3 regions of the Thalassospira sp. MIT1004 genome follow, and region 1 is predicted to be linked to each of the others. Evidence: riboswitches for the same ligand, from Rfam matches in the RefSeq annotation. Region 1 holds a riboswitch; each other region holds the start of a gene.
The links. A riboswitch is a leader RNA that binds a small molecule or an ion and turns the genes downstream of it on or off. The one in region 1 is predicted to bind cobalamin.
Positions count from the first base shown of each region.

Region 2: linked by a shared signal. The riboswitch ahead of BC440_RS01290 (ABC transporter substrate-binding protein) and the one ahead of BC440_RS14560 (CbtB domain-containing protein) in region 1 are both predicted to bind cobalamin.
Region 3: linked by a shared signal. The riboswitch ahead of cobU (bifunctional adenosylcobinamide kinase/adenosylcobinamide-phosphate guanylyltransferase) and the one ahead of BC440_RS14560 (CbtB domain-containing protein) in region 1 are both predicted to bind cobalamin.

Region 1 is NZ_MCAO01000042.1:114,279-125,108, forward strand. Features, by position in the region: gene BC440_RS14545 (hypothetical protein) at 1-112, opposite strand, end outside; gene BC440_RS14550 (hypothetical protein) at 224-487, opposite strand; gene BC440_RS14555 (metalloregulator ArsR/SmtB family transcription factor) at 621-1,082, shown strand; cobalamin riboswitch at 1,189-1,403, shown strand; gene BC440_RS14560 (CbtB domain-containing protein) at 1,435-1,608, shown strand; gene BC440_RS14565 (CbtA family protein) at 1,612-2,295, shown strand; gene BC440_RS14570 (hypothetical protein) at 2,363-2,887, shown strand; gene BC440_RS14575 (DUF1636 domain-containing protein) at 2,888-3,259, opposite strand; gene BC440_RS14580 (heavy metal translocating P-type ATPase) at 3,459-5,882, shown strand; gene BC440_RS14585 (transporter substrate-binding domain-containing protein) at 6,282-7,118, shown strand; gene BC440_RS14590 (amino acid ABC transporter permease) at 7,145-7,807, shown strand; gene BC440_RS14595 (amino acid ABC transporter permease) at 7,819-8,478, shown strand; gene BC440_RS14600 (amino acid ABC transporter ATP-binding protein) at 8,489-9,253, shown strand; gene BC440_RS14605 (RidA family protein) at 9,275-9,661, shown strand; gene BC440_RS14610 (IclR family transcriptional regulator) at 9,705-10,463, shown strand.
Region 2 is NZ_MCAO01000002.1:115,599-126,428, forward strand. Features, by position in the region: gene xseA (exodeoxyribonuclease VII large subunit) at 1-144, opposite strand, end outside; gene purD (phosphoribosylamine--glycine ligase) at 258-1,541, shown strand; gene BC440_RS01280 (ABC transporter ATP-binding protein) at 1,566-2,348, opposite strand; gene BC440_RS01285 (iron ABC transporter permease) at 2,345-3,397, opposite strand; gene BC440_RS01290 (ABC transporter substrate-binding protein) at 3,406-4,446, opposite strand; cobalamin riboswitch at 4,657-4,853, opposite strand; gene BC440_RS01295 (AraC family transcriptional regulator) at 4,909-5,826, opposite strand; gene BC440_RS01300 (SDR family oxidoreductase) at 6,004-6,741, shown strand; gene BC440_RS01305 (Atu4866 domain-containing protein) at 6,766-7,113, shown strand; gene BC440_RS01310 (adenylate/guanylate cyclase domain-containing protein) at 7,231-8,598, opposite strand; gene BC440_RS01315 (glucan biosynthesis protein D) at 8,779-10,380, shown strand; gene BC440_RS01320 (nucleoside deaminase) at 10,428-10,830, opposite strand, start outside.
Region 3 is NZ_MCAO01000033.1:472,744-483,573, forward strand. Features, by position in the region: gene BC440_RS13770 (UDP-glucuronic acid decarboxylase family protein) at 1-575, opposite strand, end outside; gene BC440_RS13775 (hypothetical protein) at 829-2,058, shown strand; gene cobT (nicotinate-nucleotide--dimethylbenzimidazole phosphoribosyltransferase) at 2,104-3,135, opposite strand; gene cobS (adenosylcobinamide-GDP ribazoletransferase) at 3,373-4,125, shown strand; gene BC440_RS13790 (histidine phosphatase family protein) at 4,209-4,820, shown strand; gene BC440_RS13795 (hypothetical protein) at 4,890-5,465, opposite strand; cobalamin riboswitch at 5,778-6,002, shown strand; gene cobU (bifunctional adenosylcobinamide kinase/adenosylcobinamide-phosphate guanylyltransferase) at 6,062-6,601, shown strand; gene cobW (cobalamin biosynthesis protein CobW) at 6,634-7,674, shown strand; gene cobN (cobaltochelatase subunit CobN) at 7,765-10,830, shown strand, end outside.

The DNA.
Region 1 (10,830 bases):
GCAATTGTTCAAGCCCGGCTTCGGATTCCTTGCAATGTGCAGCAAGGCCGAACTCCCAATCCTTGAATTCCTGATGGAGCTTGGCGTGCTCCGGAAGGGGACGGGCTGTCATGGGAGCCTCCTTTTGCTTTTCCAGACAGGTTCAATCTGGCGTGTAATCATGTCATCGATTTGCAATGAAAAGGCGATTTTGGGGCATTTGGGTTGCCGGACCTGAAACCGGTCATTTACCCACCATGTTGTCCCATGCCTTTTCAAGCTTTGCAGTTGCCTTGTGGAATTGCTGCGCGGTGGCGTTGCTTGCGCTTTCACCCTCGGATTTAAGCTTTTCCCAAGCCTCGTTCATTTCGTCATATGGGCCGGAAACTTCCTTGGGCAGGTTGCCGACCTGCATGTTGTTGTCCTTGCAATAACCGGCAACATTCTTTTCCCAGCTATCGCGCGACTGCTGCAGATTAAAAAGATCAAGTGCAGTTTGCTCTTGCATCGCTGTTTCTCCTCGGTTTCAGGGGCACATTTGATGGTGTCTTGTCCATGAAACGCCTCCTCATGGCCGGGGTTCCATGGCAACCGCGATCAAGTCCCCTTGCCAAGTCATTCAGGGCATGGAAAATAGGGGCATGTCACAAAGCAAAACAAATTCCCGCAAAGTCGAAATTGCCCCGACGCGTCCCGTGATCGCCCGGGATGAAAACGGCGACGATTGTCAGGAATGCGATACAGCCGCACGTCTTGGCCTTTCCACCGAACAGGGGGAAGCCGTAACGCGTGACGCGTCGCGTGCGACTGGTCATAACCTGTCGCTGCCCGATATCGAGGCGGCGGCAAAAATCTTTGCGCTTTTGGGGGATGCCGGGCGGTTGCAGCTTGTTCTGCGCTGCATGGAAAAACCGCAAACCGTCGGCGAACTGGCCGAGGCATCAGGTATGTCACAATCGCTTACCAGTCATCATCTGCGTCAGTTGCGCGATCAGCGCATTCTGGCATCGGAACGAAACGGGCGTCATATCTTCTATCAGATTGATGACGAACATATTTCCCGTGTTGTTCGGGACGTCTTTGCCCACGTCACGCACGATTAGGCCTTCTGCCCCGGGGTTTGGGGGCGGATCGACAATCGGGCGAATATGTTCGACGAATGATCACCCGGCCTGCGTGGTTTTCACATTGCACTTGCGCCAAATTACCGTCATAAACGAATGGCTTGGTTTTTCCCGCTCTGCTCGGGGTTGGGAAACGAAGAGGGAATTTGGAAAGCCGTCTGTTTTACGGCCAAAGCCAAAGCCGCCCCCGCGACTGTATGCGACGAGTGCCCGCCATCATACCACTTGCGAAAGCAGGGAAGGTCGGCGACGCATGATGACCCGCAAGCCAGGAGACCTGCCAGGCATGGACCCGAACCGACTGTCGGGTGTGACAGCAAAGGAGATTTCTATGACCACGCAGACCGCGGCATTTGCCGCTTCGAAAAAATCCGTTCTTCTGCCGATCCTTGCCTGCGCCGTTTTTGGCCTTGCCGTTGTATTTGTCACCGGCCACGTTCAGGCGGACCTGCTTCATGACGCGGCACACGATGTGCGCCACGCGACCGGCTTCCCCTGCCACTAAGTCATGTTCACACGCATAGTAACCAGCGCGTTGTTCGCTGGTGCTGCAGCGGGGCTTATTGCGGCCCTGCTACAGCTGTATTTTGTGCAGCCCGTTTTGCTGCATGCGGAGCTGTATGAAACCGGTGCCCTTGTGCATTTCGGCGGTGACGCGGTTAGCGCGCATCAGGATGTCGGTGGCATTGATCCGCTACGTGACGGGCTAAGCGTCCTGTTCACGATGCTGGTCTATACCGGGTATGCACTTATACTGGTGGCGGCCATGGCCTTTGCCGAAAACCGTGGTCATGTGGTGGCGGCGCGCAATGGCATCATCTGGGGCATTGCCGGTTTTGTCATCGTGCATTTTGCACCGGGTTTCACCTTGGCGCCAGAGGTGCCCGGTGTTGCCGCGGCCGATGTCTATGAACGGCAAATCTGGTGGTTTGCGACGGTGGCAACCGCGGCACTTGCGGTTTGGCTGATCGCCTTTGGTCGGAACTGGCTCGCGTGGGCGGCGGCGGTTGTTCTGCTTTTGGCGCCGCATGTTATCGGTGCACCTGAACCCGATCAGTTCACCGGTCCTGTGCCGACCGAACTTGGCGCGCTGTTTGCTGCGCGTGCCTTTGGTATCGGGGCGGTGGCCTGGGTATTGACCGGCTTGTTTGCCGGGCATTTCTGGCGGCGTGAAGCCGACCGGGAAGCGTAAACGCAATCGATCAGGCGCGGTATATTCCGCGCCTGTTTTCTTTCATTGATTTGTCTGGATAAACGAAATGTCACGTTCACTTGCCCTTTTTGGGATCGGGCTTGTTTTTGGCGGCGGGATTGGCTTTCTGGTCGCGGCGGGAAATGGCATCACCCTTGACGGTCATGATCATTCTGATCCGCAGGCGCACGGCGGAAGTACGCATGATGACACACATGGCGCGATGAATTTGACCGGTGCCCATGCCAGCCATGATGCCACCATTTCCCTGCCCGATGCCGTTGATGTGCCAAGATTTGATGTTGCCATTGCGCCCGATCCGGTCAGTGGCTGGAACCTGCATCTTTTGGTGCAGAATTTCCGTTTTGCCCCCGAACATGCCAGCAGTCCCCATATCCCGGGCGAGGGGCATGCCCATGTCTATGTTAACGGCACCAAGATTGCCCGCCTGTATGGCCCGTGGCTTCATATCGCAGATCTTCCGGCGGGCGATAACGAGGTCACGGTCACGCTGACGGCCAATGATCACAGCCAGCTTGCTGTTGGCGATAAACCGTTGCGTAAGACCATGAGAGTTTCGGTTAAACCTTAATCAAAGTGCTGGAATACGGGCCTTAAGGCAAAATCGAAGACGTCCGCAGCCGCGTGCGTCTTCGATCCATCCATCCGGGGCGTTCAGATATTCCCGGCAGGTGGCAATGATATCGTCAATGTCGTGACGCGCCGATAATCCGGCAAAAAGATAACTTGCCCGTCCGGCTCCCTGAAGCGCAACCGATGTCGGGTCGCTGCATGATCCCATGCAGTCAACCTGCGTGATTTCAAACGTTTCGGGCAATTCCGCCTGATCAAGTGCCGTGCCTAACTGCCGCGCAAAACCATCCGCATCGACAAAATCCACCTTTGAGGCCGGATCAGCATCGGGTGCTGGCTGGCAGGTTTTGCAAATGACAATACGGGGCATAGGGCGGTTGGCCTTGGTTCTTAAATCGGGTGGTCACTATGGCCGCAGTGCTGGCGTAATTCATCAACTTTTTCGGGGCGTCGGGCATTGTGTGTGATAACATTCAAATCATGATTTGAATGTTCTTGACTCCACAACATATGAATTGTTATTTGAATATAACGCATGAATATAAATTTGAATGTTGGCGAGGTCCAGAATGTCCGTCATCGCAAAATGGGATCAGTTCCCGGCCATTGGAAATTGTGAAAGCTGCAAGTCATCGCTGATTGCGGCTCTGAACGACGCCGTGCCGGGGCAAAGCTTTATTGCTGCCGCCGATGGCCTGCACGCGCAATCCGAACTGAGTGGCAGGGAACAGGGCACGGTTGACGATGTGCTGGCTCGTCATCGCGACGGCATTTCGCATCGTCATTGGGCTGTATCGGGCATGGATTGCGGGTCCTGTGTGGCGAAAATTGAAACCGCGCTTTCCAAACGTGATGGCGTGCAATGTGTTGATGTATCGATGATGCGCGAAATGGTGACGCTGGGTCTTCGCGACGACAGTGCCGAAACGCGTTCCGATATCAGCACGATGCTGACCAAACTGGGTTATCCGGCAAAGGAAAAGGTAATTCCGGGGGCGGCGAAATCATCCGAAGCCGCTTGCTGCGCTGGTGGTTCCTGTGGCTCTGCCAATCCGGCTGCGACGGATAATGCCGCGTCGCAAGATACCGATGCCAGTGACAAATCCCTGCTGCGCAAACTGGCCCCCTGGCCGGAAGCCGGGGACGAAATTGCATGGGCGGCGGCCTGGCTTATGCTGGGCGGGCTGGTTGGCTGGCTGGTTCCGGTCACCGATGCTTATGCAATGTCCATTGCCTCGATCATCGCAGCATTTCCGGTTATGAAAACGGCGTTCCGTCTGGCGGCAAGCGGCGCATTCTTTTCCATCGAACTGTTGATGAGTGTCGCGGTTCTTGGCGCGGTTGCGATCGGCGAAAGTCTTGAAGCCGGTATGGTCGTCCTGCTGTTTGCCATCGGCGAAAGCCTTGAAGGCATTGCCGCTGGTCGGGCACGCAGCGGTGTTAAATCGCTGATGAAACTGGCCCCGGAAACCGCAAGGCGGGTTTCGGCATCGGGTAATGTGTTTGAAACGGTCGCCCCGTCCGCGCTTGCACTGAATGATATTGTCGAAGTCCGTCCAGGCGAACGTATTCCGGCCGACGGTGTCCTGACCGACGGGGCCGCCGAAATTGACAACAGCCACCTGACCGGTGAATCCGTGCCCGTCCCGTCTGAACCGGGGGACGAGGTTTTTGCCGGTGCCATTGTCACCGATCGGCCCGTACGCCTGCGCGTAACCCGTGCGGCAGGGCAAACCATGCTGGATCGTGTGATCGATCTGGTTGAACAAAGCGAAAAGCACAAGGCACCGGTCGAGCGTTTCGTTACCAAATTTGCCCGTATCTATACGCCAATCATCATGGCGCTTGCCGCCCTGACGGTTGTCATTCCGCCGGTCCTGTTCGGGCAGGGCTGGGAAGAATGGATCTATCGCGGGCTGGCCCTGCTTCTGATCGGTTGCCCCTGTGCGCTGGTAATCTCCACCCCGGCGGCGGTCACGTCGGCCTTGGCTCGTGCGGCCAGAATTGGTCTGCTGGTTAAAGGCGGTGCCGCGCTTGAGGCCATCGGGGCGGTTCGTACCATGGCGTTTGACAAAACCGGCACATTGACCGAAGGCAAGCCAAAGCTGACGGCAATGATGTCGGTGGGCGATATGGACGAGGACCGGCTGCTTGCGATTGCTGCCGCGCTTGAAACCGTGACCTCCCACCCGCTGGCAAAGGCGGTGGTTCATGCCGCGACGGAACAGAAACTTGATCTGCCGGAAATCACCGATGCGCGTACGATCGCCGGCGCCGGGGTCGAAGCCCGAATTGATGGCACGCTTTATCGCGTCGGGGCGGCCAAACGCCTTGATATCGAACCGGCTGCCAAAGTTGCCGATTGGCTTGCCGCACAGGAAGACGCCGGCAGCACGGCCGTTGTCATCCTGCGTGATGGCGATGTCATTGGCGCACTTGCGCTGCGGGATACCGCGCGTGCGGATGCCCGGGATGCGCTTGCCAAACTGAACGCCTTGGGCATCAGCCCGGTGATGCTGACGGGTGATGCCGAACGCGTTGCCAAACGCATGGCGGGTGAACTTGGTATGGACTACCGGGCGCAGCTTCTGCCCGAAGACAAGCTGAACGTGCTGGCCGAATTGCGCAATGATCCGGTGCGGAAGGGATCGATTGCCATGGTTGGTGATGGCATCAACGACGCCCCGGCGCTGAAATCGGCCGATGTCGGCATCGCAATTGGCGGGGGCACCGACATCGCCCTTGAGGCCGCCGATGCGGTGGCGGTCAAGGACCGGCTGTCGGATGTCGTTAATCTGGTAAAGCTGTCCCGCACCACGCGCCGCGTGATCCGCGAAAACATCGGGTTGGCACTGGGGCTTAAGGCTGTCTTTCTGGTCACCAGCATCACCGGTCTGACGGGACTTTGGCTGGCGGTGATGGCCGATACCGGTGCAACCGTTCTGGTGACGCTTAACAGCCTTCGTCTGCTGATCGCGCTGCGCAACCGCTGATCCCTCAGCCGCGCAAGCTACTCCAGAAAATTATCGAAAGTCGGCCGCTATTGCATCTCGTGATAGCGGCCGAATTCTTTTTTGCTACCTCGCGCGCTGCGACTCCCGATCTTCTCCATGTTCTTGTTCGCCGTTTCGCGCAGAAATACTCGGAAAACGCCCTGCTCTGACAGGATGCACAGGTCATCACTTCCATAAAAGTCCTCACATCAGATCGTCCGGGTGCCGAGGTCACTACATTTCGAAAGCCAAGGAAAACTGCGGGTTTCGCAAAAGCGAATTGACATGGCTAGATTTTGGTTTCAAGTTAAATCCGTAACAACGATATTAATTCCGGTATAACGGAATTAACCGGGACTCATCAAAAACGGTTGGCTCTTTTCATCAGCGGAGACAAACATGACCTTCTTAAAAACAATCGCAGTCGCGGCGCTTATGACCGCAACTGCCGGATCGGCCATTGCACAGGAAGCCAGCAAGCTTCAGCAGGTCCTTGATCGTGGTCACCTGATCTTGGGGACCGGCTCGACCAACCCGCCATGGCACTTCATTGACTCGGATAACAAGCTCAAGGGCTTTGACGTTGATATGGGCCGCCTTGTCGCCAAGGCCCTGTTTGGCGATCCCGATAAAATCGAATATGTCCAGCAATCCGGCGATGCCCGTATCCCGAACCTTGTGACCGACAAGGTCGATCTGGCCTGCCAGTTCATGACGGTGACCGCCGAACGCGCCCAGCAGATCGAATTCACGATCCCCTATTACCGTGAAGGCGTTGGTCTGTTGCAGATGGAAGGCGGCGACTACGCCGATTACGAGGCGCTCAAAGCTGCTGGATCGGACGTTACCGTTGCCGTTCTTCAGAACGTCTACGCCGAAGAAATGGTTCACGCTGCCCTGCCAGAGGCAGAAGTCGATCAGTATGACAGTGTGGATCTGATGTATCAGGCGCTGAATTCCGGGCGTGCCGATGCCGCCGCAACTGATCAGTCGGCACTGCGCTGGTTCATGGTCAAAAACCCGGGCCGTTACCATGACGCCGGATATGGCTGGAACCCGCAAAGCTATTCCTGTGGCGTGAAGCCGGGCGATCAGCGTTGGCTGAACTTTGTAAACACGGTTCTGCACGAAGGTATGACCGGTGTTGAATTCCCGTTCTACGCCGACAGCTTCAAAACCTGGTTCGGCACGGAACTGTCGGTGCCGCAGATCGGCTTCCCCGTCGAATACAAATAACCTAGCAGCATCCGGGAAGAACCGTTTTGAACTACGATTTCAATTTCAGCGTCATCTGGCGCAATTGGGAGCTGCTGGCGCAGGGCCTTGGCCTTGGCTTGTTCCTTGCCCTTGTTTCGATTGCGATTGGTTGCGGGATCGGACTTCTGGCGGCTTTCGGGATGCTGTCCCGTCACCGGGTTTTACGCTGGATCGCAGTGGCTTATGTCTCTGCGATCCGCAATACCCCGATCCTTGTCCTGATCCTGTTCTGTTATTTCGCATTACCCCAGCTTGGCATTGCACTCGACAAGATACCGTCCTTCATTTTTACCCTGTCGATCTATGCCGGTGCCTATCTGGCGGAAGTTTTCCGTTCGGGCCTCGTCGCCTTGCCCAAGGGCCTGCGTGAAGCCGGGCTTGCCATCGGACTGACGGAACTGAAAATCAAAATCCACATCATCATTCCGGTGATGTTGCGCAATGTGTTGCCGTCGCTTTCGAACAATTTCATTTCGCTGTTCAAGGACACGTCGCTTGCGGCCGCCATCGCGGTTCCCGAACTGACGTTTTATGCACGCAAGATCAATGTCGAAAGCTTCCGTGTGATTGAAACATGGATGGTTGCGTCACTGATTTACGTGGTGGCCTGCTATGTCATCGCGTGGTTCCTGCGCCAGCTTGAACAACGTCTTGCGGTTCCGCGCTGAAAGGCTTTCACATGAATTTTTCTCTTTTCCTGAACGAATTGTGGAATGCCCGGATGAACCTGCTGGCCGGGCTTGGCGATACGGTTCTGATTTCCGTCGCGTCCGTGCTGCTTGGAACGTTCCTTGGCGTTTTCGTTGGTCTGGCGATGACATATGGCAATAAGCCGACCCGGTTTGGGGTGCGGCTTTATATCGACTTCCTGCGTGGCACGCCGGTTTTCGTTCTGATCCTTGCCTGTTTTTATATTCTTTCGGTTGTGGGGCTGGATCTTAGCGCGTTTCAGGCTGGTGTGCTTGCGCTGACGATGTTCTGTTCGTCCCATGTCGGGGAAATTGTCCGTGGTGCGTTAAAGGCAATCCCGGCCGGTCAAACCGAAGCCGCCAAGTCAATCGGGCTGACTTTCGGGCAAACCTTTGCCTATGTCCTGCTGCCCCAGGCCCTGCGCCAGATACTGCCGACCTGGGTCAATACCGCGACCGAAATCGTCAAGGCATCGACGCTGCTGTCGATCATTGGTGTGGTTGAATTGCTGCTGGCAACCCAGCAGGTCATTTCACGGACCTATCTTAGCCTCGAATTCTATCTCTTCGTTGGTTTCGTCTATTTCATTCTGAACTTCCTGATCGAACAGGCCGGCCGTGCTGTCGAACGCCGCATCTCGATCCCATAATGAGGCAGCCATGTCCCCCATTCTGACAATTACCGATCTTCACAAAAGTTTTGGTGATCTCGAAGTCCTCAAGGGCATCGATATGACCATGCAAAAGGGTGATGTCGTCTCGCTGATCGGATCATCGGGTTCGGGCAAGACAACCCTGTTGCGCTGTGTGAACCTGCTTGAAGATTTCGAACGTGGTTCCATCGAACTCGACGGCGAAGCCATCGGCTACAGACACGACGGTGGTGAACGCCGCCGTCTTTCCGAACGTCATATTGCGCGTCAACGCGCCATGACCGGCATGGCGTTTCAGCAATTCAACCTGTTTCCGCATATGACCGCCATTCGCAATGTCATGCTGGGTTTGACCAAGACCAAGAAAATGGCAAAGGACGAAGCCTATGCCATTGCCGAAAAATGGCTTGAACGGGTTGGCATGATTGAACGACGTGATCATTTCCCCGGTCAGTTGTCTGGCGGACAGCAGCAGCGTGTCGCGATTGCGCGCGCGATTGCGATGAACCCGCGCATCATGCTGTTTGACGAAGTGACATCCGCCCTTGATCCGGAACTGGTCAAGGAAGTTCTAGCCGTTGTCCGCGATCTTGCCGATGACGGAATGACCATGCTGCTTGTCACCCATGAAATGCGCTTTGCCCGCGATGTTTCAAGCAAGGTCGTGTTCATGCATCACGGCCGTATCCACGAAGAAGGTCCCCCCGAACAGATTTTCGGCGCACCGGAAACAGACCGGTTGCGGGGCTTTCTTGCAAATTCTGAAATGTGATTGAAGACCAGGAGATATTGAATGACCATCAAAAGACACGGTGTCGGTGAAGCAAAAGGAAACGGTCAGAAGGCACTGCCTTTTGCAAAGGCTACGGAAGCCGATGGATGGCTTTACGTGTCCGGACAAACGCCGATGCGTGATGGCGAAGTCGTTGGAAACGGGATTGTCGAACAGTCCCGTATTGCTATCGAAAACATGCTGAAAATCGTCGAGGATGCCGGATATAGCGCAAGCGATATCATGCGCATTGGCGTCTGGCTTGATGATGCCCGCGATTTCTGGAGCTTCAACGGAGTCTTTCAGGAATATTTCGGCGATCATCCGCCTGCGCGTGCTTGCGTTCAGTCTTCAATGGTGGTGGATTGCAAGGTCGAGGTCGACTGCATTGCCTTTCGCAAGGCATAAGAACCTCTATCCAAAGAACTGATCACCAGCGAAGAGGGGACTTATGAAAGAAGGGCAAATACGGAAACGGGCGCGCGGCATTGATCGGGCGTTTGATATTCTTGATCATTTGCGCTCTGTCAAAGTCTCGCAACGGCCTGCCGAGATCGCCCAGGCGCTCGGCGCGCCGACCTCTACGATCTATGATCTGATCAGCGTTCTGCTGGAACATGGCATGCTCGAGGTCACCGATGCCAACGGATCGGTGTTCCTTGGGCGTCGTGTCTATTTCCTTGGGCTGGCCTATCGCGAATATTTCGATCTGACCCGCGAAGCTGGTGTCGTGTTAGATGAAATCACCGCCACCACCAAGGAAACATCGCAGTTCTGCATGCTGGACGGCAACAAATACACTGTCGCCCTGCAACGCGAAGGCAGCCGTCCGTTCCGCATCAGCGCCAATGTCGGGGAACGCACTCCGATCCCGTGGACGGCATCGGGGCGGCTGTTGCTGGGCCATTTTTCCGATGATGAAATCCGCGATCTGATTCCGGCAAACGATTTTGTTCTGCCCGATGGCAGCCATACCGATTTTGATGCCTATATCGCCGAAATCCGGCAGGCGGCAAAAGACGGGTTCTTTTCCTTTGATAGCATCGTTGACACCTTCACCCATTGCTTCGCCGCCCCGATCCGCGATCAGAACGGCGTCTGTGTTGCAACGGTATGTATTGTCGCGCCAAAGGATGATGCCCGCAAAAACTATGCGCAGTATCGCGACGCACTGAAATCCGCTGGCGATAAACTATCTCACAGCGTCTGATTACTTATCCGTCCGCACACAATATCTTTGCGTGGAAGAATGCCGGTTTCTTTGTGCTGAAAAGAGAAAGCGGCGGTTATCGTTTCCCGCATCGATAACCACCGCTGTTCCACCTTGAGAGGCCTGCGGGGAGAGAGACCCGCAGGTGAGAGACAAGCCTTTTGGGGACAAGTGCGAATGGGTTGCATTCGCGGGCTGTGTCGAGACCCGTTATAGGTCAGGAAAAAATACTGCGCAAGTGAAAATCGTTCGCATTTGCATAAAATTTTTGGTTGAGAGTTTGATGGTGTTTCTATCCCGACTAAAATGGTTGGTTAATGCCGCGGTTTTCTGCGGATTTCAGGCCGAAAATGTCAAAAAGGCCGCA
Region 2 (10,830 bases), on a different contig from region 1:
GCGCACACGCACAAACGAAAACGCATCCTCGACCGTGCGTTTAAGCGCGCTGGAAAGATCAGAGACCGAAAATTCCGGTAGATTTCCCGGTTTCGCGGGTTCTTCGGGCATGGGGGCGAACGGGTCGAACAAATCTTGCGTCATCAAGGGCACTTTATGCTAAAAGCCCGCATAAATTTTCAAGCGGGATGGGGTGCAAGCCTAGTTCATCCCGTCTGGACCATCAAGCAGTCGGACACGTAATCGAGGTTAAAATCATGAAGGTTCTGGTCGTTGGCGGTGGCGGACGTGAACATGCATTGTGCTGGGCAATTGCCAAAAGCCCGCGGCTGACCAAACTTTGGTGTGCGCCGGGCAATGCCGGGATTGCCGATTCAGCAGAATGTGTCGCCATTTCAGATAGCGACATTGACGGCCTTGTGAAATTTGCCAACGACAATGCGGTCGATCTGGTTGTTGTCGGCCCCGAGGCCCCGCTGGTCGCGGGCCTTGTAGACGCGCTGGATGCGGTTGGCATCAAATCGTTTGGCTGTTCAAAAGCGGCGGCACAGCTTGAAGGCTCCAAGGGTTTCATGAAGGACATGGTGGCAAAGTTTGGCGTCCCGTCTGCGGCCTATGGCCGTTTCACCACGCCCGACGATGCGCGGGCCTTTGTTGAAAAGCACGGTGCGCCGATTGTCGTTAAGACCGACGGCCTTGCCGCGGGCAAGGGTGTGACGATTTGCCAGACAGTTGACGAAGCCCTTGCCGCAATTGACGAATGCATGGTCGGTGGCAAATTCGGCGATGCCGGTGCGGAACTGGTGATCGAGGAATTCATGACCGGCGAAGAAGCATCCTTCTTTGCCGTCTGCGATGGTGAAAACGTCATTCCGCTAATTGCCGCGCAAGATCACAAGGCTGTGGGCGAAGGCGATACCGGCCCGAATACTGGCGGTATGGGGGCCTATTCCCCCGCCCCGGTTTTCACCAAATCGGTTGAAGACAAGGTCATGGAACAGATCATTGTTCCGACCGTCAAGGGCATGGCCGCCGAAGGCCATCCTTTCAAAGGGGTCCTGTTTGCCGGTCTGATGATCGATGATGCGGGCAACCCGAAACTGATCGAATACAACATCCGTTTTGGCGATCCGGAATGCCAGGTTCTGATGACGCGCCTGAAATCGGATGTGATTGATATTCTTGATGGGGCGGCAAGCGGCGAACTCGATAAGGTCAAACCCGAATGGCATGACGAAACCGCCATGGTCGTTGTCATGGCCGCCAAGGGGTATCCGGGCAGCTACGACAAAGGCACCGAGATCAGAAATGTTGCCGATGCGGATGCGATGGACAAGGTCAAGGTCCTGCATGCGGGCACGAAAATGGATGGTGACAAACTGACCGCGACGGGGGGGCGTGTTCTTGGCGTTACCGCACGCGGCACGTCGGTGACCGAGGCACAGAAACGCGCCTATGAAGCGGTTGACGCCATTAACTGGCCGGGTGGTTTTTGCCGTCGTGATATCGGCTGGCGCGCGATTGCCCGCGAACAGAAATAAACATTCAACTTGAAAAAGACCGGGTCATGCAGCCCGGTCTTTTTTCATGCCTGCGTGATAGCGCACTGCACATTGCCCGTTCGGGCCATGTTCGATGGTGGCATCCACACCGAACACATCACGCAGATTTTGGGTCGTCAGAATATCGGCAGGACTGCCGATCCCCACCAGTTCCCCGTCACGCATCATGGCAATCCGGTCGCAATACATCGCGGCATGGTTCAGATCGTGCAAGGCCGCCACCACGGTCACCGGTAATTCATGCACCAGTTCCAGCAATCCAAGCTGATGACGGATATCCAGATGGTTTGTCGGTTCATCCAGCAGAAGGAATTTTGGTTCCTGCGCCAGTGCGCGCGCGATATGAACCCGCTGCTTTTCACCGCCCGAAAGCGTATGCCAGAACCGGTCGGCCAGATGGGTCATGTCAACATCGCCGAGCGCACGTTCCACAATCGCATCATCGCGTTCCGACCAAGGCGACAGCATGCTGAGATAAGGTGTGCGTCCCAGTGCCACCGCCTCGCGCGCGGTCAGGCGGTCGGTGGTATCGGCCTGCTGTTCGACAAAACCGATCTGTCGGGCCAGTTTGCGACGACCATGCTTTTTCATGTCCTGCCCTGCCAGCATCGCACGCCCCTGATCAGGTGGACGAATACCGGCCAAAACCGACATCAAACTGGTTTTGCCCGATCCATTCGGCCCGATCAGGCCCAGAAACTCGCCCGGTTCCACCCGGAGGGAGACATTTTTGATGATCTTGCGAAAACCGGCAGACCAGACGATATCGCGCAGTTCCAAACTCATCGCAAAATCCTTCCGTGACACAGGATCAGGGCAAAGACCGGGGCCCCGACAAGGGCGGTAATCACCCCGATTGGCAAAACCTGCCCCGGAACGATCACGCGTGAGATGACATCGGCACAGACCAGAAACAGTGCGCCAATCAATGCCGATAGCGGTAATAGCAGCCCATGACGCGTTCCGACAAAAAAGCGCGCGGCATGCGGGATCACGAGCCCGACAAAACCGATGGAACCAACAATACTGACCATTACCGCGGTCATCATCGCGGCTGCGACAATCAGGATCGCATAAACCCGCCTGACCGGCACACCAAGCGATGCGGCGGATTCACGACCAAACGTAAAGGCATCAAGTGCGCGTGCATGCCAAAGACACACGACAAGCCCGACAAGAGCCACGGGTAAAGCCAGCCACACATCGGGCCAGCGCACGCCGCTAAGATTGCCCAGAAGCCAGAACATGATGCCGCGCGCCTGCTCGGCACTGGCCGATTTGGTGACAATGAAGGATGTAAGTGCGTTAAACATCTGCGATCCGGCAATCCCTGCCAGAATGATCGCCCCCGTGCCGCGCCCGGCCTGTAATGCCAGAAGGGTCACAAAGGCGAATGCCGCCACCGCGCCGATAAATGCGCCAAGTGACAGGGAAAGCATCCCGGCCCCAAGACCAAGGATCACGACACTGACCGCACCGGTCGATGCCCCGGCTGAAATGCCCAGCAGATAGGGATCGGCAAGACTGTTGCGCAAAAGCGCCTGCAGGACCGCGCCGGAAACGGCCAAAGCCGCCCCGCAACTTGCAGCAACAATCGCGCGGCTCAGCCGATAGTTCCAGACAATACCGGCATCAATCGCATCCACCGGATGACCGGCATCCCATAAATGATTGGCAATCGTATCGATCACCGTACCCACCGGGATTGCTGTTTCACCCACCGATGCGGCAACCGCCAGGACCGCAGCCAGCAACATCAGCGCGGCAAATGCCACGCTGATGCGTTTCATGAAAACGGGGCTGGAAATGACGTTACCGATCACTGGTTTGATCACTGGCCCGATCACTGGGTTGCCTCGAACGCCTCGATTGCCTTGGCCAGCGTTTCAATGCCCTCGATTGTCCGCATGGTCGGGTTCATCGACTGGGCATCCATGACGACGATATTTCCGCTTTTGACCGCATTCATCTGACGGGTTACCGGATCGGATTTCAGGAACTGCATTTTAAGTTCCCAGTCATCGGCCGGAAAACGACGACGATCCATTTTGCCAATCACAATGATATCGGGATTGGTTCGTGCGATGGTTTCCCAGCCAACTGTGGGCCATTCATCGTCACTGTCGATGACATTTTCCACACCAAGGATCGACATGACATAGGCCGGTGCGCCTTTCTGCCCGGCAACAAACGGATCAACATCGATTTCAGCGCTGGAGAACCAGAACAGGGCCGAAATGCCCTTGCCGTTGACGGCGGCGACTTTTTCACGTGCGGCTTTTTCGCGGGCTTTGAAATCGGCAATCAGATCTGCGCCACGTTCCTCGACGTCGAAGATTTTCGAAAGGTCGGCTATCCCCTGATAGATCTGATCCATCGAAAAGGCATCAATCCGCGTTCCGTCACCGCCCGTGGTGTTGTCCTTACCGACGCAATCGGCTGGTGCGGTATAGACCGGGATTGAAAGTTCAGCAAACTGGTCAATCGTTCCGACCTTGCCATTCGGGCCGATATGCCATTGGAACTGGGTTGCGACCATATCGGGTTTCTGGCCGACCACACTTTCAAAGCTGGGATCGTTGTCTGCCAGACGCGGAATGGTGGCGTTGACGTCGAGAAACTGTTCCTGCACCGGACCAAGCCATACGGCCGTTCCGACCACCCTGTCCGCCAGTCCCAGAAGATAAAGCAGTTCAGTGCTGCTTTGGCCAAGCGATACGACACGGTTCGGAGCCTGATCAAAGGTCAGGGTTCGACCACAATTTTCCAGTGTAAGCGGATATTCCGTGGCAGATGCGTATTGTGCGAAAGAAGCCAGTCCTGCAGCAAACACCCCGACTGCAAAAACCTTTTTGTTCAATTCAATCACTTTGCGTCCTTTCATGGATATGTCGATCCGGAATTTCATTTCCTGACCGGACATACCAAACCAATAAATGTTATGTTATAACATAACATCAAAGTTACTATGGTCAAGGGACTGGCTGAAGTGCTGAAAAATGGCGGGAAATGCCGGGATCCAAGGGCGGTCCAATGGCTTTCAGCCCGCCCGGAACGGTGACATATACCGACATCCTCCGGGGCACCCCGCCCGGTCCGTCGTATTCATGTCAGCAGGTCTCCTGGCTCGCGGGTCGTTGTGTTTTCCTGCCTTCCCGGGAAATATCCCAGTGGCTTTCAGAAGGAAACACTCACCGCCTACAGTTGCGGGGGCAGCTTCGGTTAACCGTCTTCACGGACGGCTTCGAATTCCCTTTATCCTTATCGGATACTGACATCTATCGGTGTCACATAGTCACAAAGGCCGGTCAAGCCAATTGCGAATAAATCGCAATGATTGCAATTTTCAATAGGCGTTCGCAGCCGCCGTGCCATCGCCGCCCAGTCGCCCAAGGATCGCCGAGACATCGCGCATCGGTGGCGCGCCAAACATGCGGGCATATTCACGGCTGAACTGTGAGGCGCTTTCATATCCGACTTCATAGGCCGCGGTCGCCGCATCCTTCATTTCCGTCAGCATCATCTGGCGCGCCATCGTCAGGCGAAGGCGTTTCTGATACTGAAGCGGGCTCATGGAGGTTACCTGCTTGAAATGATGATGGAAGGAGGACGGGCTCATATTTGCCTGTGCCGCAAGATCATCGACCCGCAGTGGTGCTGCAAAATCGTCCTTCATCAGACGGATGATCTTGGAAATGCGCTGCATGTTGCTGCCGCCCATTCCGATTTGTGCAATCCTGGCCCCCTGAAGGCCGCGCAACAGGCGATAATGCACTTCGCGCAGAAGCATCGGCGCCATCACGGAAATATCGTCTTTCTCATCACACAGGCGCAACAGGCGCATCACGGCACCCAGTAAGGTATCGCTGGCGTTATCGACATGAAGCCCGCAATCGCTTTCGGATGCCGAGCCGACCTGAAGATCAATCTGGGTGACAAGATCACCCAACATCTGACCATCCAGTTCAATCGACAAGCTGCGATACGGAAGTGCTGCACTGGCATTTGTCACACAGCCGACAATCGGCAGGTCGACCGACGCCACCAGATACTTTCCGGGCACGTAACTGAAAACCGCCTCGCCCAGAGTGACCTCTTTGGCACCTGACGCGATAATGCAAAGGCATGGCTTGTAGATTGTCGGAACTTTCATCGACGGCCCGGTCGCACGATACAGATGCACCGCCTTTACCGGCGTCTCGGCAACACCTTCGCCTTCGCAGTATCTGTCAATCAGTTCAGACATCTCTTCAAACACAGGCATCACCAAACTCCTTTATTTCTCTAATATGAACTATAGCAACCAGAACCATCCTGAAAAGCGGTTTTCACCCTGCCTGGAGAATCAGGCAATTGATCAAGAGTTCTGTGTATTCATCAGGCCGCCCTTTGCAATCACAGTAAGCGCCATGATCCAGACAAGGAGGATGTCATGTCGCTTATGTCCAACAATGTTGAAAACAAGGTCGTCGTTATCACCGGTGCCAGCAGCGGGATTGGCGAGGCCACGGCAAAACTTCTGGCCGAAAACGGTGCAAAGGTCGTTCTTGCGGCCCGACGCACGGCAAAGCTTCATTCCATCGTCGCCGAAATCGAGGCCGAAGGCGGCACCGCCACATGTCGCGCGGTTGATGTCACCGATGCCGACGACGTCGAAGCACTGATCTATTTCGCCAAAAACACCTATGGCCGCGTTGATGTGATCTTCAACAATGCCGGTGTCATGCCCCTGTCGCCGCTTGCCGAACTGAAAATTGACGAGTGGAACAAGATGATCGACGTCAATATTCGCGGCGTCCTGAATGGCATTGCTGCTGGTCTGCCATTGTTCAAGGAACAGGGTAGCGGCCACATCATCAATACCGCGTCCATTGGCGCACATCTGGTATCCCCGACTGCCGCCGTTTACTGCGCCACGAAATATGCCGTCTGGGCGATTTCCGATGGCCTGCGTCAGGAAAGCCGAGATATCCGCGTCACCACCATTTCGCCGGGCGTTACCGAAACAGAACTTGGCAACGACATTACCGATGACAATGCCAAAGGGTTTCTCGGTGAACTGCGCAAAACCGCACTCAGCCCGATTTCCATTGCATGGTCGGTGCTTTACGCAATCGCCCAGCCCGAAAGCGTCGATGTCAACGAGATCATCGTGCGCCCGACCGCATCGGCATATTGATCCGTACCGCCCAAGGAGGCCCGCATGGCACGTCATATGTTTGCGTCTTCTATCACCAGTCTTCTGATGCTGTTTTCCAGCACCGCCACCGCACAGGAGGATACCGTCATGTCCACAACCACATCGAACGACCCGCATCCCTATGTTGGCATGTGGGTCACGGCTGATGGCAATATCCGTCAGGAATTGCTGGCCAACGGACGTTATGACGAGGCGCGCGGCAATCGCCCGTCTGCCTATCAGGGACGTTATGAAATTTCCGGTAATCATATCGATTACTGGGATGATACCGGCTTTACCGCCGACGGATATTTCGAAGACGGTGTTCTGTATCACGCCGGAATGGTGATGTATCGCCAGCCCATACAATAGCATTCAGGCTTTAAAAGCCCCGCTGCACCGGCTAACCCGGCGCAGAACCCGCAAGGAACGGTATCGAATGGATGCCGTTCCTTTTTTCATTTTCATGCGCGAAAACTTTGCCAATAATCAGGTCGCTGTAACGGGCACATTGCCAGTCACGACATTCCGTTCATCAGCCGTGGCAAAGGTAAACAGATCAATCGGTTCGGAAAGTCCGCGAACATCCATCTGCCCGATCTTGCGAAAATCTTCTGCGGTCAGATACTGTGCCGTCGTTGCAGAAATCAGAACGTCGGTTCCCAGTTCCTTGTTCATCACTTCCAATCGGGCCGCCATATTTACCGTATCGCCATGCACGGTATAGTTCTGACGCCCACCCCCGCCGACACTGCCGGCAATCACCGTCCCGGTGCATATCCCGATACGCGTACGAACATGGATCCCAGCGAAATCCCGACTTTGCACAAGATCGGAAATCTCGCGTGCGGCGCGCACCGCACATCTGGCATGATCGGGGTCCTCGGCCGGGACATTGAAGGTCGCCAGTACCGCATCGCCCTGAAACTGGGTAATCACACCATGATGACGGTTAATGATCTGTGACACTGCATCGAAATATGTGTTGAGAACCTCGACAATTCCTTTCGGGCCGATGGTTTCGGTCAGCTTGGTGAAATCGGCCAGATCGGCAAACAGGATGGTTGCCTCACGCTCGACCGGGGCCAGTGACCCGCGCTTAGATATCAGCGCCTCGGCCACGGCGGGCGGCACATATTGTCCGAAAATGTCGGAAATGGCGCTACGTTCCTGTTCCGCCTCGATCTGGCGGCGCACCGTATGGCGCGCACGCCACATGACCAGACCAATCAGAATGGCAACAACAACCAGCGAGAGGGCTTCCTGTGCGCGGCTCCAGGCACCGATAAAATCGGGGCTGAAGAAATAGGTCACAAAAGTCTGGGTATCGGGAGATGTGCCGATATCCTGCCAGTCATAGGTCTGATCCATATCGCGGATGGCATAAAGAAACGCACCAAGCCACCCGGCCGCCCCACACATACCGGCCCATAAAACAAGGCCGGGCGAAAAACTGAACGCCGCAACACCAACAACGATAAAATAGAATGGGAAGATCGGCGTGCGGAAAATGACCGCCTGGGGCAGATCGACATTGTCAAAAACCGGCTGCGTCGCAATCAGAAGCGACAGGAACCCGATATCAAGCGCGATGAACAGATACTTGATCCAGTTCCGGTCATAGGATGATCCGATAATCCGGTAATGGATGATGCCAAACCCGGCAAAGACACCAAGCGCAATCAGATATTCAATGGCACGTAACGGGTCACCCGACCGCGACGCCACAAGCCAGACCCCCATCAGGATCAGCGCGACCAGACGCCCCTTGATCGCCAGCCGCAGACCGTTCTGTTCCGCCTCGTGGAAAATGGCTTTCTGCCCGGGCTTTCCCATAACGGTTTGCTGCATGAACATGCCTTTCTGCGATGGCGACCTCGCCATTTCAATGATTGCAAGTTTATTTAGGCAGACATCTGGCATACCGCCATGCGAAAAACGCAGATATTACGATCTTGAATTCGCCATGTTTTATCCCGATTACGTCCACACTGTCCGGTATAGTTCCGGACATCTTAAATTAACGGGACCTGATTGATGACGACTTCTGTGGAACGCAGACGATTTCTGAAATCCATGGCCGCTGCCGGGCTGATCCTGCCGGGCATGTCGATGGTCAATGGTGCCTCGGCCGCGAACGAAAAACTTGATCTTGGCGAACCGCAAAGCTTCAGCTTTGACGCCCTGATCAAACGCGCCGAAGCCATGGCAAAATCGCCTTACGAGCCGCCTGTCGCCCCCGATCCCGAAATTGTCGGCAAGATCGATTACGACATTCATGGCAAGCTGCATTACAAGCGCGAATTTTCACCATACGCCGATGGTTCGGGCACCTACCCGCTGACCTTCTTTCATCTCGGCATGTATTTCGCCAAGCCGGTTCACATGCATCTGGTTGACGGTGGCAAATCGCGCGAAGTGGTTTATACGCCGGACTATTTCGACATGCCCGAAGACAGCATCGCGCGCAAGCTTTCGGAAAACAGCGGCTTTGCCGGGTTCCGTCTGCATGAAAATGTCGAACGTGATGACTGGAAAACACAGGACTGGGCAGCGTTTCTTGGCGCGTCCTATTTCCGTGCGATTGGCGATGAAGGCCAATATGGTCTGTCTGCGCGCGGTATTGTGGTCAACACGGCAACGTCCCAGCCCGAAGAATTCCCCGATTTCCGCGAATTTTATATCGAACCGGCGAAATCGGCCAATGCCCCGGTCACGGTCTATGCCCTGCTGGATGGCCCCAGCATCACGGGTGCCTACCGGTTCTATCTGACGCGCGGCGAAGGTGTGACCATGGATGTCGAAAAACACCTGTTCCTGCGCAAGGATATCGAACGCCTTGGCATCGCACCGCTGACCAGCATGTTCTGGTATTCCGAACAGAACAAATCGTTCCGCTTTGACTGGCGTCCCGAAGTCCATGACAGCGACGGGCTGGAGCTATGGACCGGAAATGGCGAACGCATCTGGCGTCAGTTGAACAATCCGGAAATCATCCGCACGTCGGCATTCGGCGATAAAAACCCGCGTGGTTTTGGCCTGATGCAGCGTGACCGCGAAGTCAGCCATTATCTTGACGGTGTGCGTTATCACCGCCGCCCCAGCCTGTGGGTCGAACCGCTTGGCGCATGGGAAGACGGGGCCGTGCAGCTTGTCGAAATCCCGACCGACGATGAAATTCATGACAATATCGGAGCCTTCTGGGTGCCAAATGCCCCGGCCAAGGCAGGCAACAGCTATCAGTTCCGTTATCGCCTGTATTGGCAGGCACAGAATCCGTTCCCGATGGACAAGCTTGCCCATGCGACCGCCACCCGTATGGGCCGCGGTGGCAATCCCGGCACGGCCCGCCCGAAGGACGAATTGAAATTCTCGGTCGAGTTCGAGGGGGAAATCCTTGGAACCCTGGCCTATGGCGAGTTCCCGGAAGTCATTGTTTCAACCTCGCGCGGGGAAATTGTCCGCACCAAGATCGAACCGATCATGGATACCCGCATCTGGCGTGCGGCGTTTGACCTTAAAGTCGAGGGCAATGAGCCGGTTGATTTGCGGATGTATCTGAAACGTGGTGATGCGCCGCTTAGCGAAACCTGGATGTTCCAGCATTTGCCAGGACTTCGGGGGCAGACCAGAGAATAGATCAAAGGCCCGCCAAATTGGCGGACCTTTGCTTTTGGTCTTGGGGCTTAGCGTAGCGACCCAAAGAAATCCTTCAAAAGCTTGCCCGCCTCGACCTCGCCAATCCCGCCGTAAACTTCCGGGCGGTGATGGCAGCTTGTGCTTTCGAACACGCGCGGACCGTGATCGATGCCGCCGCTTTTGGGATCATAGGCCCCGAAATAAACCCGCCGCAGGCGGGCAAATGAAATGGCGGCGGCACACATCGGGCAGGGTTCCAGCGTGACATACAGATCACAATTGGGCAGGCGCGGTTCGCCCTTGGCCCCGGCAGCGGCACGGATCACAAGGATTTCGGCATGGGCTGTCGGATCATTGAGTTCCTCGGTCAGGTTGCCGGCACGTGCCAGCACCTCGCCACTGTCGGCATCGACCAGAACAGCGCCAACCGGCACCTCGCCGCGCCGTGCG
Region 3 (10,830 bases), on a different contig from region 1:
TTTGATACAACGCGGCCGTCTTGAGGATGCATACGGGGACCGTAAGTATTAAAAATTCGCGCGACTTTGATTTCCAGCCCGTGCTGGCGATGATAGTCGAAGAACAGTGTCTCTGCGCAGCGCTTTCCTTCGTCATAGCAAGCACGCGGCCCGATCGGATTTACACTGCCACGGTAATCTTCGGTCTGTGGATGAACTTCCGGATCGCCATAGACCTCACTTGTGGAGGCCTGGAATATCTTCGCTCCGACGCGTTTGGCAAGTCCGAGCATGTTGATCGCACCATGAACGCTGGTCTTGGTGGTTTGAACCGGATCGTGCTGATAATGGATTGGGGACGCAGGACAGGCGAGGTTATAAATCTCGTCAACTTCAAGATATAGCGGGAAGGTTACATCGTGACGCATCAGCTCGAAATGCGGGTTGTCGAGCAAATGGACAACGTTGTCCTTTGTGCCAGTGAAGAAGTTGTCGACGCACAGAACGTCATGGCCTTCCTGGAGCAATCTTTCGCAAAGATGGGAACCGAGAAAACCGGCCCCACCGGTGACCAGAATGCGTTTGCGCCGCCACATAATCTTTTAATCCTGACAGGTTGAACTTAAATCGGCCTGAAACTAGCAGCTTGGATGATCCATTGCCATGACTTATCGTTTTTAAAAGTGGTGTTTTCGGCAAATATCGGAACGTCAGGAAATGACTGATTTTCGGGTTTGGTTTCAATTTGTCACAATGATAAATACATAAGCTGTTAACGGCCCGCGAACTATTGTATTTCAATCGGGACTTTCGCCGCGCGTTGCACATTGGAAAATCTGGTCATCCTGTATGTCTGAAAGCACGTTACCCTCACCCGAAGCCTTTTTGGTCGATTATGTGCGCCGTCTTGAGCGTCGCAAGGATGGCGTGGGGGCGGTTCATGTGCATTTTTCAAAGCTGCTGCCGTTCAACCGGCGCGATCATCATATCCGGACGGCAATTGCATCATTCGAAGAAATCGTTCCTGATGTGACCGGGCGTATTTTCACGCTGTCCAATCAGGATCTGATTTTCATCTTTGATGCGGCCGAGATTGACGAGGTCAATGCAGTCATCTTCCGGCTCAAATTCCTTTTCAATGATGATCCGCTGATCAGTGACGGCAAGGATGAAAGCGGTGCGCCTGCGACCTTTACCGACTATTTCGATGTCGCACAGCAATACAAGGATTTCCTGCATCTGACACAAACGCTTGTGCGCTCAAACGCCAACCGTCCGCGTCAGGTCAGCAAGGCGGCCGAGCGTCACAACGACAGCCCGATGCTTGAAGATGATCGTGCACCGCTGACACCCAAAATACTGGGGCGTATTGACGAAGCATTGCGCAGGGCCGATCTTTCGAACCTGATGCGCAGGCAGGCGATTTGTGCGGTTGTCGGTGATGCGAACCCGACGCCGGTTTTTCACGAATTGTTCATTTCGATCAAGGATTTGCAGCAAACACTGCTGCCCGATGTCAATGTTTTGTCCAATCGCTGGCTGTTTCAGCATCTGACGGAAATTCTTGATCGTCGCATGTTGTCGTTGCTGACACGCAGCAATGATGCATCGGTGACCGGTTCGGTCAGTATCAATCTGAATGTTTCGACCCTGCTGTCGCCGGATTTCCTGACATTTGACAGCAACGTCAAGGCAGGTCAGCGCGGAACCATCGTGCTTGAACTGCAAAAGATCGATATCTTTGCCGATCTTGGCGCATTCTTTTTTGCGCGTGATTTCTGCCGCGATCGTGGTTACCGGATTTGTATTGACGGGATCAGCCACCTTTCGCTGCCCTATATCAACCGCAACAAGCTTGGCGTTGATATGATCAAGATGATCTGGGACCCGGAAATGGAAAATCTGGACGAAGAGCACGGCAACGCCATGCGCGAAGCTGTGGCGCAATCAGGCGATACGCGCGTGATCATGTGCCGCTGCGATGATGAGCGGGCGATCAAATTTGGTCATTCGATCAATATCACCATGTTCCAGGGTCGCCATGTCGAGCATCTGCTGAGCGAGCGCACCAAAAAATAACGCCAGCAAACGGCCGGTATCTTTTTAATTCCGAAATCAAAACGATTACGCGTCGCGGCTTGTGACACCTGCCTTGACAAAGGTTGCCATGCCGTTGTGGCATTCCGCCGATGCCCGCAATAGCGGAATGGCAAGGGCTGCACCCGATCCTTCGCCAAGGCGCATGCCAAAATCGAGAAGTGCCTGTTTTCCAAGCTTTTCAATCAGTCGTTTATGGCCCGGTTCGGCCGAAATATGCCCGACCAGACAATGGTCAAGGGCATCGCTGCGAATAGTGCCAAGGATTGCCGCGGCTGCACAGGAAACATATCCATCAAGAAGAACCGGTACCCGTTGGTAACGTGCGGCCAGAATGGCACCGGCCATCGCGGCAATTTCGCGTCCGCCGACACAGCGCAGAACGTCGAATGCATCATGGAACTGATTTTTGTGCAGGATGATGGCATCCCCGACCACGCGTGTTTTGCGTTTAAGCGTTTCATCGTCGATGCCGGTGCCGCGTCCGGTCCAGTCGGCGGCTTCACCGCCAAACAGGGCATAGGCAATGGCGGCGGCCGAGGTGGTATTGCCGATCCCCATTTCACCGGGCACAAAAAGGTCAATCCCCTTTTCGATGGCGCTCATGCCAAAGGCCATTGCTTCGGCGCAGCCTTCGTCATCCATGGCGGGTTCTTGCGAGAAATCGTTGGTCGGGATTTCAAGGGCGACTTCCATCACGCGCAGTTCCGCGTCAACCGTTTTGCAGATCTGGTTGATTGCCGCACCGCCATTGATGAAGTTTTCAACCATCTGCTGGTTGACCTCGACCGGGAATGCCGACACGCCCTGTGCACAGACGCCGTGGCTTCCGGCAAAGACCGTGACACGCGGGCGTGTCATGTTCGGTCGTGAATTTCCTTGCCACCCTGCCAGCCAAAGGCTGATATCTTCCATCCTGCCGAGCGCGCCTGCGGGCTTGGTCAATTGTGGCTCGCGCGTACTTACGGCTGCCTGTGACTCTGCATCGACACCGGGCAATTGGGCCATAAGGGTGCGGATTTCATCAAGACTTTGGGGGGGATGCTTGGGATCGAACATGGAAAATCTCCGGCTGGCGGACAAGGATGCAAAGCGTCTTCTGCTTGGCTTCTGTCGCGCCCATGATTAGTCTGATTGCGTGCAAAATGCCAGTTCGAATATCGGAACACACCCGTGAACAATGATCATAATCAAACCGGAATGAATTTGCAAAACCTTGATGATGATCAAGTTGATGCCAAACAGCCAGAAACCGGATCTGAATCAGAACCTGAGCCTGAAGCCCCCCCCAAGGGGATGCTTGCTGATTTTTGGCGTGCTCTTGCCCTGCTAAGCCGGATACCGGTTTTCATTCCATGTGACTTCAGCGCGCATGCGATGGCACGATCAGTTTGGTGCTGGCCGCTGGTTGGGTTGTTCATGGCCGGGATTGCGATCATTCCGGCCTACGTCATCGAGATTCTGACCGGCAATGTCATGATTACGGCCATTGTCGCGACTTTTACCCTGATCGCGTTGACTGGGGCGATGCATGAGGATGGCATTGCCGATTGTGCCGACGGATTTGGCGGTGGATTGGACCGTCAACGCAAGCTTGAAATCATGCGCGACAGCCGGATCGGCACTTATGGTGTTGTTGCGCTTGTTTTATGCCTAGCGATGCGCATCGCCCTTCTGGATGCTGCGGGTGAAAGTGGCAGCATGGCCGCCATCCTGATTGTGATGGCGACACTATCGCGCGCGGCGATGCCGATTGTGACCTATGTGTTTGATCCGGCTCGTGAAGATGGTCTTGGCAAAAGTGCCGGACGACCCGACATCAAAGTGGTGAGCGCGGGTATTGCCATCGCCTTGGTTCTGGTGGTGATTGTTGCGGGTGCGGTGACCGCGTTCATGTGTCTGATAGCCATGATGGTCGGGGCATCGGTTGTCGGATGGATCGCCCGGCATCAGATTGGCGGCCATACTGGCGATGTGCTGGGCATGACTCAAATCATCTCCGAGCTGCTTGTCGGTATTGCATTTATCGCGATACTTCAGATTGCCTGATGATAAGATCATGAAAAGGACCGTTTAAAACGGAGCCCAAACCCGGGTCGTATTTTTCGACCGCATTTTTCCTTGGGGGAAGAATGGACAAAGCAGTGACAACCCGTTGGTGGCTTGTTCGCCATGCGCCGGTTCTCAACCCGGAACGGCTTGTCTATGGCCGAAGCGACATGCCGGTTGATCTTACCGATGAAAAGGCATTGCGCGCCCTGTCGCGCCATTTGCCAAACGACGCGGTCTGGATTACGAGCCACCTTTCGCGCACGCTTGATACCGCGCTTAAACTTCTTGAGCTGATGGATGAAAACATCCTGCCGACGCGTGAAACCGGCTTTGCCGAACAGCATTTTGGCGCATGGGAAAAGAAACACTGGAATGATCTGCCCAAAGGGGAAACCACCCGTTTCTGGACCGATTTCGCGCGCCAGCATCCTCCGAATGGGGAAAGTTTCAGCGACGTTGTCGAACGGGTTGGGCCAATATTTGACCGGCTGACAAGATATTGGGCCGGGCGCGATATTGTGGCCGTTATTCACGGCGGGACGGTGCGCGCGGCCCTTGCCAATGCGCTTGGTCTGTCGCTTGAGGCGGCCTTATCATTTCATATCGATACGCTTGGCGTGACCCGGATCGAACATATAACCGGCGTCGATCAACCGGGCTGGCGGGTGACCGGGGTTAATCTGCGTTACTGATTAAAGGGGGCTGTGCAGTTGCCGATACCCTGTTGGGCTTGAATGACATGCCACACAGGGTATCAGTTTTCAGGCGGATTTCCGTTGATCGGTTTCCTGCGCATCGACAAGTGCATATTCCGACAAAAAGCGATCTACCATATCGGCAGAGACATCGTATCTGCCACAGATTGACGCGACATCGTCAAGATAGGCTTCGTAGTAGGGAATAGGCCGACTGCGCGATTTGCCGCGAAGCTCGTTGATTTCCGTAAAGTCGGATGCAAATTCCGGTGCTTCGATAACCTGAATGATCGTGTCGTCGATGATGGCGGCGGGTTTGCCTTTGTATTTCTTGCCACAGGCTGAAAGCATTTTGCTGGCGGTCGGGATGGATATCCCGGGCTGGCCCAGAAGCAGTGACATTTGATCTTCGTCGAAATCGTCATTTTCGAACAATTCTACGAGTTTCGTCAGGTCACGGACCAGAAGAGAAAGCGCATTTACGCGGATGCCACGCGCATGCGACCAAATGATGGTCGCGACAACACCACAGGTCGGGCGGCTGGCATAAATGTTTCGAACATCACGACGCGCCAATGATATTTCACCATTTACAGCATGATGTTGCAGGAATTCGGGAAAGGATTGATCATTATAGCTCAATCTATCCAGCAGCCCGCGCCACATGTCTTCGCGTGATACGGTCTGCCAGGTTGTTGATTTCAGATTCCGAATTCGTTGAATTTGTTCATGAATTGCCATTTGATCAGCAAATTTCCAATTAACCCCAAGAAGTTTTTCCGAAACCCTTTGCGGTTTCGGCATCCGGACTTTGTTTGTTTTGTAATGTCCGGCGGTCACGCGGGCGGCTTTTGTCGGCTCTGATCCATCGTGACAAAATTATGTTCTCCTAAAGAATAACCGCCGACAAGCAGTCAATTCTTACAAATACTGACCTTATGGCTAGGTCGGAGTTTGGGCTTTGGTCGTGGGGGTAAAGCTGCTAGGTTCGGCGCTGCCGTTTGGTGATGGGAAACCGGTGTGATGCCGGTGCTGCCCCCGCAACTGTAACGGGTTGGGTGATCCGGGTGATGTGATGTCACAAGCCACCGGTAATGTTGATTTGCAGACAACATGCCGGGAAGGCGGATTGCTTTCATGCCCGCAGCCAGGAAACCAGCCATCGGTATTCCTGTTCGTAAGGATATGGGGTAACGCAATCCGGCCTCGGTGGGAGGTCAAGGCGAAGGAAAGTGGGTATGACCCAGAATATGGCTGATAGCAGCCAGCTTGCCGGGATCCATCTGATCCTTGGCGGTGCCAGATCGGGCAAAAGCCGGTTTGCTGAAAACCGGATCAACCATGCAGGCGGCGGTATTTATGTCGCGACCGGTCGTGCATGGGACGAGGAAATGGCAAATCGCATCGAACTTCACAAATCATCGCGCGGCGAAATGTGGCAAACGATTGAGGAACCGCTTGATCTTTGCGCTGTCCTGTCTGCCTGCAATCACGACGGCAGTAAACCGGTTCTGGTCGATTGCCTGACGCTTTGGCTGACCAATCTGATGCTGGAAGATCGCGATATCGGGGCCGAGTTTGACCGGCTTTGCGACCTTTTGCCGGGGCTGGATATCCCAGTTCTTCTGGTTTCGAACGAGGTTGGTTTCGGGATTGTGCCGGAAAATGCCATGGCGCGCAGCTTTCGTGATCATGCCGGACGATTGCATCAACGGATTGCCGAGCTTGCCAATCAGGTGACGCTTGTGGTTGCGGGCATTCCGATGTCGGTTAAATAGATCAGAATTCATAGATTTAAGGGTAATTGAATATGGCACAGCTTGGAAAAATTCCGGCAACAGTGATCACCGGTTTTCTTGGTGCAGGCAAAACCACGATGATCCGCAATATGCTGGAAAATGCCGGGGGTAAGCGGATTGCGCTGATCATCAACGAATTTGGTGATCTGGGCGTGGACCGCGAGGTGATTAATGGATGTGGCATATCGGGTTGTGCCGAGGACGACGTTGTCGAACTTGCAAACGGTTGCATCTGTTGCACGGTGGCCGATGATTTCCTGCCGACCATCAAGGGCCTGATTGATCGCGACACGCCGCCTGATCATATCGTTATCGAAACGTCAGGACTGGCATTGCCAAAACCGTTGGTCAAGGCGTTCAACTGGCCGGAAATCCGTTCACGGGTCACGGTAGATGGTGTGGTGGCTGTTCTGGACGGGGCGGCATTGCGCGACGGTCTGTTTGCCCATGATCATCATGCGGTTCAGGCCCAACGTGAGGCTGATGATAATCTTGATCATGAAAGCCCGCTTGAGGAACTGTTTGAAGAGCAGCTTCATTGTGCGGATATGGTGGTTCTGAACAAAACCGATTTGCTGAGCGCTGCCGAAATTGCCAAGGTAGAGGCAGATATCCGGGCCGAGCTGAAACGCCCATCGGTCAAGATCATCGCGACCGCGCATTCGAAGGTCGAAAATGCTGTTTTGCTGGGACTTGGAGCGGCGGCCGAAGACGATCTTGATAGCCGCCCCTCACATCATGACGATGGTCACGAACATGACCACGACGATTTTGAAAGCTTTGTCGTGTCACTTGACGCGGTTGACGATGCGGCCGTACTTGAAAAACGCCTGATTGATGTCGTGCGTCAGTTCGATGTCCTACGGATCAAGGGTTTTCTTGATATTCCCGGCAAGCCGATGCGCCAGGTTGTTCAGGGCGTTGGTGAGAGGTTCCAGCGTTATTTCGACCGGCCGTGGGCCGAAACCGAAACGCGCCGGTCGGAACTGGTGGTGATCGGCTTGCATGGCTTGGATCGCGGTGCCATCGAAGCGGCAATCAAGGCATCGTGACGTTTTGAAATTGTAAGATCATCCGGTCGACAACGTTGTGCGGGCGGATGATCTTGAACCAGCACACGATAAAAGAAACGGACATTTCCGATGCATCTGCTTGCCGCCCAGCCTGGACTTGTTACCGATGGAAGCGAAGCCGTCGATCTGGGGCAAAGCCCGGGCGATGTCGTTATCCTGTCGGCGGCAGAGTCCGAGCTTGCCTGTCTGGCGGGGGCGCAGGCGCGATTGACTTCGGCATTTGGTGATGTGACACCATCGCTGCGATTGGCAAGCCTTTTGCAGTTGGGCCACAACATGTCGGTCGATCTTTATGTCGACGATGTTCTGGCCGATGCCAAATTCATCATCGTGCGCATTCTGGGCGGTCGGGGATATTGGGAATACGGGATCGAACAGCTGGTCGAACTGGCCCGTCGCAACGACGTGCCGTTGGTACTGTTGCCAGGTGACGATCAACCCGATGCGGAACTGTTGTCGTTATCGACGGTAAAGGGTGCAACGTATCAGCAAATCTGGCGTTACCTGATCGAAGGTGGTCCGGGAAATGCTGAACATTTACTGCGTCTTATATATGAAAAATTGAACCCGTCTGTCAGTTGGGACTGGAAGCCGGCGGCACCCTTGGTCAAGGCAGGCCTTTATTGGCCGGGGAAAATCACCGCAAATCTCGAAGAAATTGAACAGAATTGGAAACAAAATCATACTGTTGTCTCGATCATCTTCTACCGTGCATTAATTCAGGCTGGTAATCTGGATGTAATTGATGCGCTGGTTGAGGAGTTGTTGGGTAATAGCCTCAATCCATTGCCTGTTTTTGTTGCCAGCCTCAAAGACCCGGTTGCGGCGGCCTTGGTTGAAGAATGGCTGGGGTCAACACGTGCGGATTTGATCCTGAACACCACCGGCTTCTCTCTTTCCGTTCCGGGTGTGGAACGAAAAGATGGGCCGTTTGATGTTGTCGATGCACCGGTTTTCCAGGTGGTGCTATCTGGCGGTGGTGAAGCATCGTGGCGGGATGGGGTGAACGGCCTTGCCGCGCGGGATATTGCGATGAATGTCGCACTTCCCGAAGTGGATGGCCGTATTTTATCGCGCGCCGTGTCGTTCAAGGGATCGGCGGGCAAGGATGCCCTGACGCAGATTGATCTGGTCAAATATATCCCGGTGCGCGATCGGGTGGCGTTTGTTGCCGAACTGGCGGCCAATTGGGTCAAATTGCGCAAGACGGATGCCCCGGTGCGCAAAGTTGCGATGATCATGGCCAATTATCCCAACAAGGATGCGCGCCTTGGCAATGGTGTGGGGCTTGATACACCGGCCGGGATGATTGAAACCCTTCGGGCGATGAAGGATGCCGGGTACAGGATTAATGAGCTGCCGGAAAATGGCGATGACCTGATCGCAGCGGTCAAGGCCGGACCGACGAATGATTTCAAGTCGCTGGCGGATCGCACCGTTCGTGTGACGATCCCGGTTGCCGATTATCGCGCGGCATTTGCCGCCCTGCCCGCACGCATCCGTCAGCAGGTAACGGATGCCTGGGGAGAGCCGGAAAGTGATCCGTTTTATCTGCCAGATCGGTCGGCGATTGCCCTTTCGATCCTGCCGATGGGCAATGTTGTAGTTGGGCTGCAACCGGCACGCGGATACAATATCGATCCGCTTGAAAGCTATCATTCGCCCGATCTGGTGCCGCCGCATAACTATTTCGCGTTTTATATCTGGCTGCGCCATCATTTCGGGGCACAGGCAGTCATTCATTTCGGCAAACACGGCAATATGGAATGGCTGCCGGGCAAGTCATTAGCGCTGTCGGAAGAATGCTTCCCCGAAGCCGTGTTTGGCCCGACACCGCATTTCTATCCCTTTATCGTCAATGATCCGGGTGAAGGCACACAAGCCAAGCGCCGTGCACAGGCGGTGATCCTTGATCATCTGACCCCGCCTTTGACGCGAGCAGAGAGTTACGGACCCCTTAAGGATCTTGAGGCGCTAGTTGATGAATATTACGACGCAGCAGCAGTTGATCCACGCAGATTGATCATCCTGAAGCGTGACATCCTTGAGCTTGCTATTCGCATCGGGCTTGACCGCGATTGCGGGATTGAGCCGGACGAGGACGAGGAAAGCGCGCTTGCCAAGCTTGATAACTATCTGTGCGAGTTGAAGGAACTTCAGATCCGCGATGGTCTGCATATCTTTGGTAAGGCACCGGAAGGCGATCTTTTGACCGATCTTCTGGTCGCACTGGCAAGATTGCCGCGCGGGGCGAGCGAGGGGTCGAAGGCGTCACTTCATCGGGCCTTGGCCGCCGATATCCTTGGTGATCCCGATTTTGATCCGCTTGATTGTGCCTTTGCCGAATTCTGGCCAGGAATTAGGCCCGAAATTCTTGCGCAATATGACGTTGGTGCGTGGCGTACCATGGGCGATACGGTGGAGCGGATCGAGCTTTTGGCGCGTGATCTGGTACGTGGGGAGGTGGTCGCGGATCAGGCATGGCAGCGGACAATTGAAGTTCTTTCCGATATCGAAATATCTATTCGTCCGGCGGTGACAACCTGTGGCGAGGCAGAGATTGCCGGATTGCTGCGCGGTCTTGCGGGCAAGTTTGTCGAACCGGGGCCATCGGGGGCGCCAACGCGCGGGCGGCCAGATGTTTTACCGACCGGGCGGAATTTCTATTCGGTCGATACGCGCACGATCCCGACCCCGGCGGCATGGCAATTGGGGTGGAAATCAGCCGAATTGTTACTGGAACGGCATGTGCAGGATCATGGTGAATGGCCCGCGGCCCTTGGTCTTTCGGTTTGGGGCACCAGCAATATGCGCACTGGCGGTGATGACATTGCCCAGGCGCTTGCCCTGATGGGTGTACGGCCAACATGGGACAGCGCATCGCGCCGTGTGACCGGGTTCGAGATTATGCCAGCATCTCTGCTGGGGCGACCGCGCGTTGATGTGACGTTGCGCATATCGGGGTTTTTCCGCGATGCGTTCCCGGGTCTGATTGACCTGTTTGACAGCGCGGTGCGTGCGGTGGCCGAACAGGCGGATGAAGCGCCCGATATGAACCCGATTGCGGTTCGGGTGGCGGCAGAAACGGCAAAGCTGTGTGACGCCGGGGCCAGTCCTGATCAGGCCAGAAAACAG